DNA from 2 places in the Leucobacter sp. 1207-22 genome. Region 2 is predicted to be linked to the other one. Evidence: predicted binding sites of a transcription regulator. Region 2 holds the regulator's gene; the other holds the start of a gene.

Region 1 (4,135 bases), on a different contig from region 2:
GCGACGGCGGACTGCCTCGGTAAGCTGACCACCCTGCTCGTACCCGACATACCCTGGAGGGGCACCGACAAGACGCGAGACCGAATGCTTCTCGCCGTACTCGCTCATGTCGATACGCACCATGGCGTGCTCGTCGTCGAAGAGGAACTCTGCGAGCGCCTTCGCGAGCTCTGTCTTACCAACACCGGTTGGGCCGAGGAAGAGGAACGAACCAGTCGGCCGGTTCGGGTCAGCAATACCAGCGCGGGTACGACGCACCGCATCTGCCACCGCGGTGACCGCATCGCTTTGGCCGATGAGACGCTTGCCCAGCTCGGATTCGAGCGCGAGCAGTTTCTCTGTCTCACCCTGCATGAGGCGGCCAACAGGAATGCCCGTCCATGCGGCAACGACGTTCGCAATGTCTTCGTCGGTGACCTGGTCATTCACCATGCGCGGTTCACCGTCAACGGTGTCGGCAGCCTCGGCCTGCTCTGCTTCAGCCAGCTGCTTCTCGATGACCGGAATCTCGCCGTACAACAGCTTCGACGCACGCTCCAGGTTGCCCTCGCGCTGAGCACGCTCGGCGTCCATGCGCATGCGGTCGAGCTTCTCACGCAGCTCACCCACGCGGTTCAGCGAGGCACGCTCGCGTTCCCACCGAGCTTCAAGGCCACCAAGTTCGGTCTCCTTGACTGCGAGGTCAGCGCGCAGCTTTGCGAGACGCTCCTTGGAAGCGTCGTCCTTCTCCTTCTTGAGCGCGAGTTCTTCGAGCTTCAACCGATCAACCGCGCGACGCAGCTCATCGATTTCCATCGGGGCCGAGTCAATCTCCATACGCAGGCGTGATGCGGCCTCATCGATCAGGTCGATCGCCTTATCAGGCAGCTGACGCGAGGTGATGTACCGGTCAGACAGCGAAGCCGCAGCAACAAGTGCGGAGTCAGCAATCGTCACCTTGTGGTGCGCTTCGTAACGTTCCTTCAGGCCGCGCAGAATCGCAATGGTGTCTTCAACGGCTGGCTCACCGACGTACACCTGCTGGAAGCGGCGCTCGAGCGCGGCATCCTTCTCGATGTACTCGCGGTACTCGTCAAGCGTCGTTGCGCCAATGAGGCGCAGTTCGCCGCGGGCAAGCATCGGCTTCAGCATCTGTGATGCCGCGACCGAAGACTCACCTCCACCAGCACCCATGAGCGTGTGCAGCTCATCAATGAAGGTGATGATCTTGCCGTCAGACTCTTTGATCTCCTGCAGCACTGCCTTCATGCGCTCTTCAAATTCACCGCGGTACTTCGCACCGGCGATGAGTGCCGAGATGTCGAGGCTGATGAGCTCTTTGTCTTTCAAAGACTCAGCAACGTCACCGGCGACGATGCGCTGCGCGAGACCTTCGACCACGGCAGTCTTGCCGACGCCGGGCTCACCGATGAGTACGGGGTTGTTCTTTGTTCGTCGAGTAAGCACCTGGCTCACGCGACGAATCTCAGCGTCTCGACCGATCACCGGGTCGAGCTTGCCCGAGCGCGCGACCTCCGTCAGATTCACACCGAACTGTTCGAGGGCGCTCTGTCCTTCTTCACCCTGGGCCGGGGTCCAATTTGCCTGCATGTCGCTCCTTCAATGCTGTCGTGGGTCTGCGGGCGGATCGCGGTCACATCGACGCGCGTGCTCAAACTTGAGCTTGATTGACTCAAGTTTATCGAAAGGTTTGGAAAAATGCCAGATCGGAGCACATCATTTGCCCTCTGTTCACTCTGAGCTAACTCCCACTTCGCGCTGTGCGCAACCCTGAATGTGCCGTGCAGCTCTGCGCCGTGTTCGTGCGCTTGCTAGTTCTCGTTCCACCTTTCGCGTTCGGGATAGAGTGGCCGTCTATGACAAACGCGGCCCAAACTCCGACTCACAGCCGCGCCACCTGGATCCTGCTCATCGCCGCAGTCTGCCTCGTCGCGCTCAACCTTCGCATGACCATCACAGGCGTCGGTCCGTTGCTCGACGAGATTGCCGAGACCGAAGGCGGCAGCCCAGCGGTACTGGGCCTGCTCGCGTCGATCCCCCTCTTCAGTTGGGCTGCTTTCTCGCCGCTCGCACAGTCGTTCGCCGCTAAGGTCGGCATCGACCGCGCGGTGAGCTGGGCGCTGCTCGCGCTGACACTCGCAAACGTCTGGCGCGTGATTCCCGGCTCCCCCATCAACATCTGGGCCGGAACCGTCCTCCTCGGTGCCTCCCTCGCCGTCGGCAATGTCTTGCTCCCCGCAACGATCAAACGCGACTTCGGGCCTCGCGTTCCACTCATGATGGGCATCTACTCTGCTCTCCTCAGTGGTGCCGCGGCAATCGGAGCCGGCATCGTCGCACCGATTTCCCACTTCACACCCGCCTCGGGCGAACCGCTCGGGTGGCGCATCGCGCTCCTTGCGACGGGCCTGCTGGCGTTCCCCGCGCTCATCCTGTGGGTGTTCGCCTCGCGCGTTCGCACCAAGAGCGAGCGTGCACGCGCAGACGTTGGGGCGGGCTCGGATCCCGGATCCGCCGACGCAGCTGCCGCCCGATCCGCCGCCCCAGAGTCAAAGCTTGGACTGCGCGTCTGGACCGACCGAGTCGCGTGGACCATCGCGATCTACATGGGATGCCAGTCGGCCACGTTCTATACCTGGGCGACCTGGCTCGTATCAGTCGATATGTCGCGCGGGACGACAGCGATCGCCGCAGGCGCGCACATCATGGTCTACCACATGAGCGGAATGATCGGCTCGTTCGTCACACCGTTCATCTGGCGCGGAAAGATGCGGAAGATCTACCCGCCCTTGCTGCCCTTCATCATGGCGCTCTGCGCGCTCGGGTTCATCGGGGCACCCAGCGTGTTCGTTCCACTGCTCGCGGTGAGCGGATTCATGACAGGATCATCACTCAGCGTCGCCCTCACCATGGTCGTGCAGCGCTCAGGAACCGCCAATGTCGCGGCGGCCACATCAGGCATGTCACAGTCGCTCGGCTACCTCATCGCGGGCATCGCACCGGTGCTCTTCGGCTGGCTCTACCAGGTGGGTGGCAATTGGTGGCTCCCGCTCGTCGTTGTGCTCGTCGCAACTCTCACGCAGACCGCGGCTGGCGTCTCGCTCATGCGTGAGCGAATGGTGTTCGGGCGCGCGAGCGAGTTGCGGGCGTAGGGTTCTAGGCGCACAAAGGGGGCGGGCGTCTGGGATTCCAGATGCCCGCCCCCTTTGCAGTGTTTGCGTTTGTGTTCTCGCTCGCGCTTGTGCGCCTAGACCGCGCGCAGAATAACCGCGCTGCCCTGGCCGCCACCGCCGCAGATACCCGCGGCACCCAGCGAACCGGAGCCAAGTTCGGCGAGCTGACGTGCAAGCGTTCCAACGATCCGCGCCCCTGACGCGCCGATCGGATGGCCAAGTGCGATCGCTCCACCGTGACGGTTGACGATGTCGGCGTCGATGCCAAGATCGCGCACCGACTGCACCGACACCGCAGCGAATGCCTCATTGATCTCAACCGCTGCAAGATCGGTCGCGGTCGCATCGGTCTTCGCAAGCGCGGCGCGGATCGCCTGCGCAGGCTGCGAATGCAAGTGCGTGTCGGGTCCAGCGACGAACGCGGTCGCCTCGACGCGAGCGATCGGAGTTAGCGCGAGGCGCTCAGCCGCCGCCTCACTCACGATCACGAGCGCGGCTGCGCCATCGGTGATCTGTGACGCGTTGCCCGCAGTGATCGTGCCGTCTGCTGCGAACGCCGGGCGCAGGCCAGCGAGCGATTCGGTCGTGGTGGTCGCGCGAATGCCGTCGTCGGTTGTGACAACCTGGTCTCCGCGACGTGACTTCACCGTGAAGGGTGCGATCTCGCCAGCAAGGAAGCCTTCTGATGCCGCTGCGAGCTGGTGCGAACGGGCGGCGATAGCGTCCTGCTCGTCACGCTTGAGGTCGCGATCCGCGTTACCCGACTCGGTCAGCGCACCCATCGCAGTCTTGCTGAATGCGTCAGTGAGGCCGTCATGCTCGGCGGTGTCGACGAGGGTGCCTGGGCCGAACTTCACACCCGCGCGCAGTGCGATGGTGTGGGGTGCGAGCGACATCGACTCCTGCCCAACCGCCACAACGATGTCAGCTTCGCCTGCCTTGATGAGGCGGACCGCCTGCGA
Region 2 (4,135 bases):
CGTGCGGTGGAACGCCGTCACCACGGGAGCGACCGGTGCGAGTGCCTTCGGCGCATCCCAGAAGTAGGTATGCACGGTGTGTAGAAGTGGAACATCCAGCTCTCTTGCCGCTTCCAGCGCTGCTGCCGCAAGGGCAAATTCCGAGTGCACGATGATGCCATCAATGTTCTGTTGCTTGCCGAGCTTCACAAGCGCACGGCTGAGTCGGCCTCGGGTCGGCAGCATTGGCAAGTCGAGACCGGGCAGCGTAAAGAGCACTTTGGGGTCGCGAGTCGCGAGGTTGGTTGGGCGATCCGCCCGGAACGTCTGCGTGGCATCTGGCGCTACAACAGTCACGCGCCAACCAGCATCTGCAAGCGCCCGGGCTTGTCGCACGAGCGCGATCTGCGCACCACCAAGATAGCTCAGTGAGTAGTCGCACACGATCATGACGCTCGGTTCCGGGTGCAGTGAGTTGCTCATGCGTTTCATCTTCCCACCGCTAGATGCGGAATTCGCCATACGCTCGCACTAGGTTATTTTTCCCTAGGTGTAAAGACATTGGTGTTATTTGTTCAATACGGGCACTCTTGGGTACGTGCCCAAGATCCACTCACAGGCCGCCGTTCAGATCGGCGTCCGCATGCGCACTGCGCGCCAGGCGTTTGGTATTTCTCTCGAGGATCTCGGTGAGCTCGCCAATATCAATTGGACGACAATCGGCAAGATTGAACGCGGGGCCTCAAGCCCCACCGCTGAGACTCTCGTGCGAATTGCCTCTGCCCTCGAGATTGATCCCGCAACGTTCATTACCGGGATCACTTCAGATTTGTACGGGCCAAGCACACATCAGGTCACCGCACGTGACCTCATCGATGAGCGCGCCCGCAAGGCCACTGAAGAGCAATAACGAGCCGGTCAGTTCACGTCACGAAGTGCATGAGACAGCGAGCACGGTTCGCTCATTCGCGTCTTCACTGGGCGCGGATCGATGACAGCACGGTAAAGGTTTTGTCTCTCGCAACCTGACGGGTTGTCCCAATTTGACGCTCCACGAGCGGACGGTACCGCATGTGTGAATTGAACACGATGCGTAGCTCGCCGCCGGGCGCAAGCGCGCGTGCGCATGCCTTAATGAGCCGATGCGCCACCTCAGCATGCACCGTTGCACCGGTGTGAAACGGCGGGTTCAACAGCACCAGATCAGCCCAGCCGTCTGGCACGGCCTCCATGCCATCAGCACGGTGCACCGTCATTCGATCCGCGATGTCAGCCCCCGCACGCTCCGCAGTGAGTGTGGTCGCCGCGACAGCGGCCTGCGACTGGTCGGTCGCAATGATCTCAGCCTCGGGGTACAGCAGCGCAGCAGACACCGCGAGCACCCCGTTCCCGCAGCCGAGATCGACAATACGTCGGGGCGTGGATCGCAGCGAGGCACTGCCAGTGTGCTCAGCACGGAGGCCGGCGAGCAGCAGGCGACTGCCGTGATCAAATGTTGGCCCACCGAAGGTCGCCCCAAACGACGCAAGCTCAAAGCTGAGTTCTGGGTCGCGGCCCCATCGAGGGAACGCAACACCTGCGGCATCAGCCCGAGGTTGCGTCGCCGTCAGCACTCGTGCCTTACGCACGCCACGGCCAGCGGAAACTTCACCGAAATAGCGAGCAAGAATGTCATTCATAGAACGGGACATATGCTTGTCGCGACCACCGGCGAACACTACGACATCTGGAGCAGCTTCCGCAGCAATCCACGCAGCAATCTCGTCAAGCGCATCGAGAGCGCGCGGAAGCTGCAGCAGCACCACACGCGCACCTGCGAGCAACGCAGAATCGAGCGAGTGCGACGTGTAGACCTCTCGGGCAGTCGCACCAGTGAACCCAAGACGCTCTGCGTTACGCGCGAGCGCCCGTTCGCCGAGCACCGGGTCCTGATAGGTACGAATCCCGCGCTGCCCTGAGACCTGGGCAGCACCGAGCGTTAGCGCGCCGTGGCGGTCACCAATCACGACAAGTTCGCCCGGAGCCAGACCGCCCAGATGTGGCGCCGCGGTCTCAAGCAGGAGGTGATCCGCCGCGTCATACGCGAAGAGCTCGGGCGCGTCCACATCTGGATCGCGCCCGAGCATCGCAAAGCACTCGTCGAGCGTCATTCGCTCTTCCACACCACTCCTGGCTGCCAGACCATGACGTCGGCATTTCGCTTCGTACGGGTGCCACGCTTGAGCGTGACTGCCGCGCCAGCAGAGCCCGCAGCGAACACACGTCGCTCAGGGCGCTGCATGCGCTCCTGCGCGAGCGCGCGCTCAAGATCGTGCACCTGGTCTTCAAGGTCTCGCACGCGGTCCTCCAGCTGGAGAACGCGGCGAATCCCCTCAAGACTCAGCCCCTCAGCAGACAGACGAGCAATCGTCTGCAGCTGCGAGACGTCGTGCAGCGAGTACCGCCGAGTGTTGCCCCGGGTGCGCTGCGGCACTACGAGCCCAATGCGGTCGTATTGCCGCAGCGTCTGCGGGTGCATCTCAGCGAGTTCGGCCGCACCCGCGATGGGGAACATCGGGGTGAAACGATCAATCTGCGGGTTTGCCATTGTTCTGCCTTGCCTTAGCCGCGCGCCCGCGCGAGGAGGTCCTCACGCGGATTCTCTGCGGGTTCAAGGTCGCGGAACGCTGCAAGCGCTTCCTTCGCTTCGTCACTCAAGTGCGAAGGAACAACCACCTGGATCTCAGCGAGCAGGTCGCCGGTCCCCTTCGAGCTATTCACGCCACGGCCCTTCACGCGCAGCACGCGGCCACTCGGGGTGCCTGGCTGCACCTTCAGCTTCACAACCGACCCACCAAGCGTCGGCACCTCAACGGTTGCGCCAAGCGCAGCCTCAGTGAATGTGACAGGCAGCTTGAGCTTGAGGTTCAAACCATCGCGCTCGAAGACGGGGTGCGGACGAACGCTCACTTTGAGCAGGAGGTCGCCTGCAGGACCGCCGTTCGGGCTCTTCTGGCCTTTGCCGGCAGCGCGGATCTTCTGGCCGTCGCTCACACCAGCTGGGATCCGCATTTTCACGGGTCCATTTGGCGTATCGAGTGTGACCGTCTTGCCCTGCGCTGCAGTCTCAAAGTCGAGCGTCGTCGACGCAGTAATGTCTGACCCCCGCTGCGGACCGCGCGGAGCGCCACCACCGAACATCCCGAAGATGTCCTCGTAGCTCTGGCCGCCACCGCCGAAGCCTGCGCTTCGGCCGCCACCGCCACCAAACATGCCGCCAAAGACGTCCTCGAAGCCCTGACCACCATGGCTGCCCGATGTGAATCGTGCGCCACCGGCACCCATTGCTCGAACCTGGTCGTACTCTGCTCGCTGTTCAGCGTCAGAGAGCACCGAGTATGCCTCGCTGATCTCTTTAAACTTCGCCTCAGCCGCCGCATCTCCCGGATTTGAGTCTGGGTGATACTTTCGCGCGAGCTTGCGATAGACCTTCTTCAGCTCTGCGTCGCTGACATCCTTCGAGGTGCCAAGCGTCTTATAGAAGTCTTTATCTAACCAATCTTGACTAGCCATCAGCTCCCACCGCCACCGCTACCTTCGCGGGGCGCAGCTCAACGTCACCGATTCGGTATCCGCGCTCAACCACGTCAAGCACGGTTTCACCCTCGGCGCCGGGAACCGGCACCTGCGCGATTGCTTCATGGATCTGCGGATCGAAGGTTTCACCCTTCTCGCCGAAGCTCACAAGCCCAACGCGCTCAAGCGTCGAACGGAGCTTCTGCGCGATTGCTGCGAACGCGCTGCCCTCAACGAGGTCACCATGCTGCTCAGCACGATCAAGATCGTCGACCACCGAGATGAGCTGAGTCACGACGGCAGCGGTTGCGCGCTGCTTGTCGATCTCAACGTTTGCCTCGGTGCGCTTGCGGTAGTTCGCGTACTCCGCGGTGAGACGGCGCAGGTCCTCAAGATACGAGTTCTCTGCGTCGTCTGCAGCATCTGCAGCAGGAGCAGACTCGTCAGCGCCTGCGGCTGCGTCAGTCTGCTCAGCGTTCAAGATGTCCTCAACAGTCAGGTCGTCCCCCTGATGCGGCTGAGGGCCGGATGCATTCGCCTCCGGCCCCGCCGCCTGGGGAGCCTCACCGTTGTTGTGCTGCTCCTCATTCGTCATGGTTAC

The links. Region 2 encodes HspR, which represses chaperone genes until heat shock. Its sites were predicted from a motif close to AAGTTGAGTCNNNNNGACTCAACTT; they were not measured.
Region 1: a site for HspR is predicted at 1,655-1,679, ahead of FW756_RS11560 (ATP-dependent Clp protease ATP-binding subunit). Genes of this name have one in related genera too.

Annotation. Positions count from the first base shown of each region.
Region 1 covers NZ_VXCR01000008.1:14,435-18,569, forward strand. Annotated here, with positions in the region: gene FW756_RS11560 (ATP-dependent Clp protease ATP-binding subunit) at 1-1,590, opposite strand, end outside; gene FW756_RS11565 (MFS transporter) at 1,857-3,152, shown strand; gene FW756_RS11570 (acetyl-CoA C-acyltransferase) at 3,248-4,135, opposite strand, start outside.
Region 2 covers NZ_VXCR01000006.1:97,774-101,908, reverse strand. Annotated here, with positions in the region: gene FW756_RS11200 (glycosyltransferase family 4 protein) at 1-462, opposite strand, end outside; gene FW756_RS11195 (helix-turn-helix domain-containing protein) at 578-889, shown strand; gene FW756_RS11190 (class I SAM-dependent methyltransferase) at 954-2,141, opposite strand; gene FW756_RS11185 (heat shock protein transcriptional repressor HspR) at 2,126-2,566, opposite strand; gene FW756_RS11180 (DnaJ C-terminal domain-containing protein) at 2,581-3,531, opposite strand; gene FW756_RS11175 (nucleotide exchange factor GrpE) at 3,524-4,129, opposite strand; gene dnaK (molecular chaperone DnaK) at 4,132-4,135, opposite strand, start outside.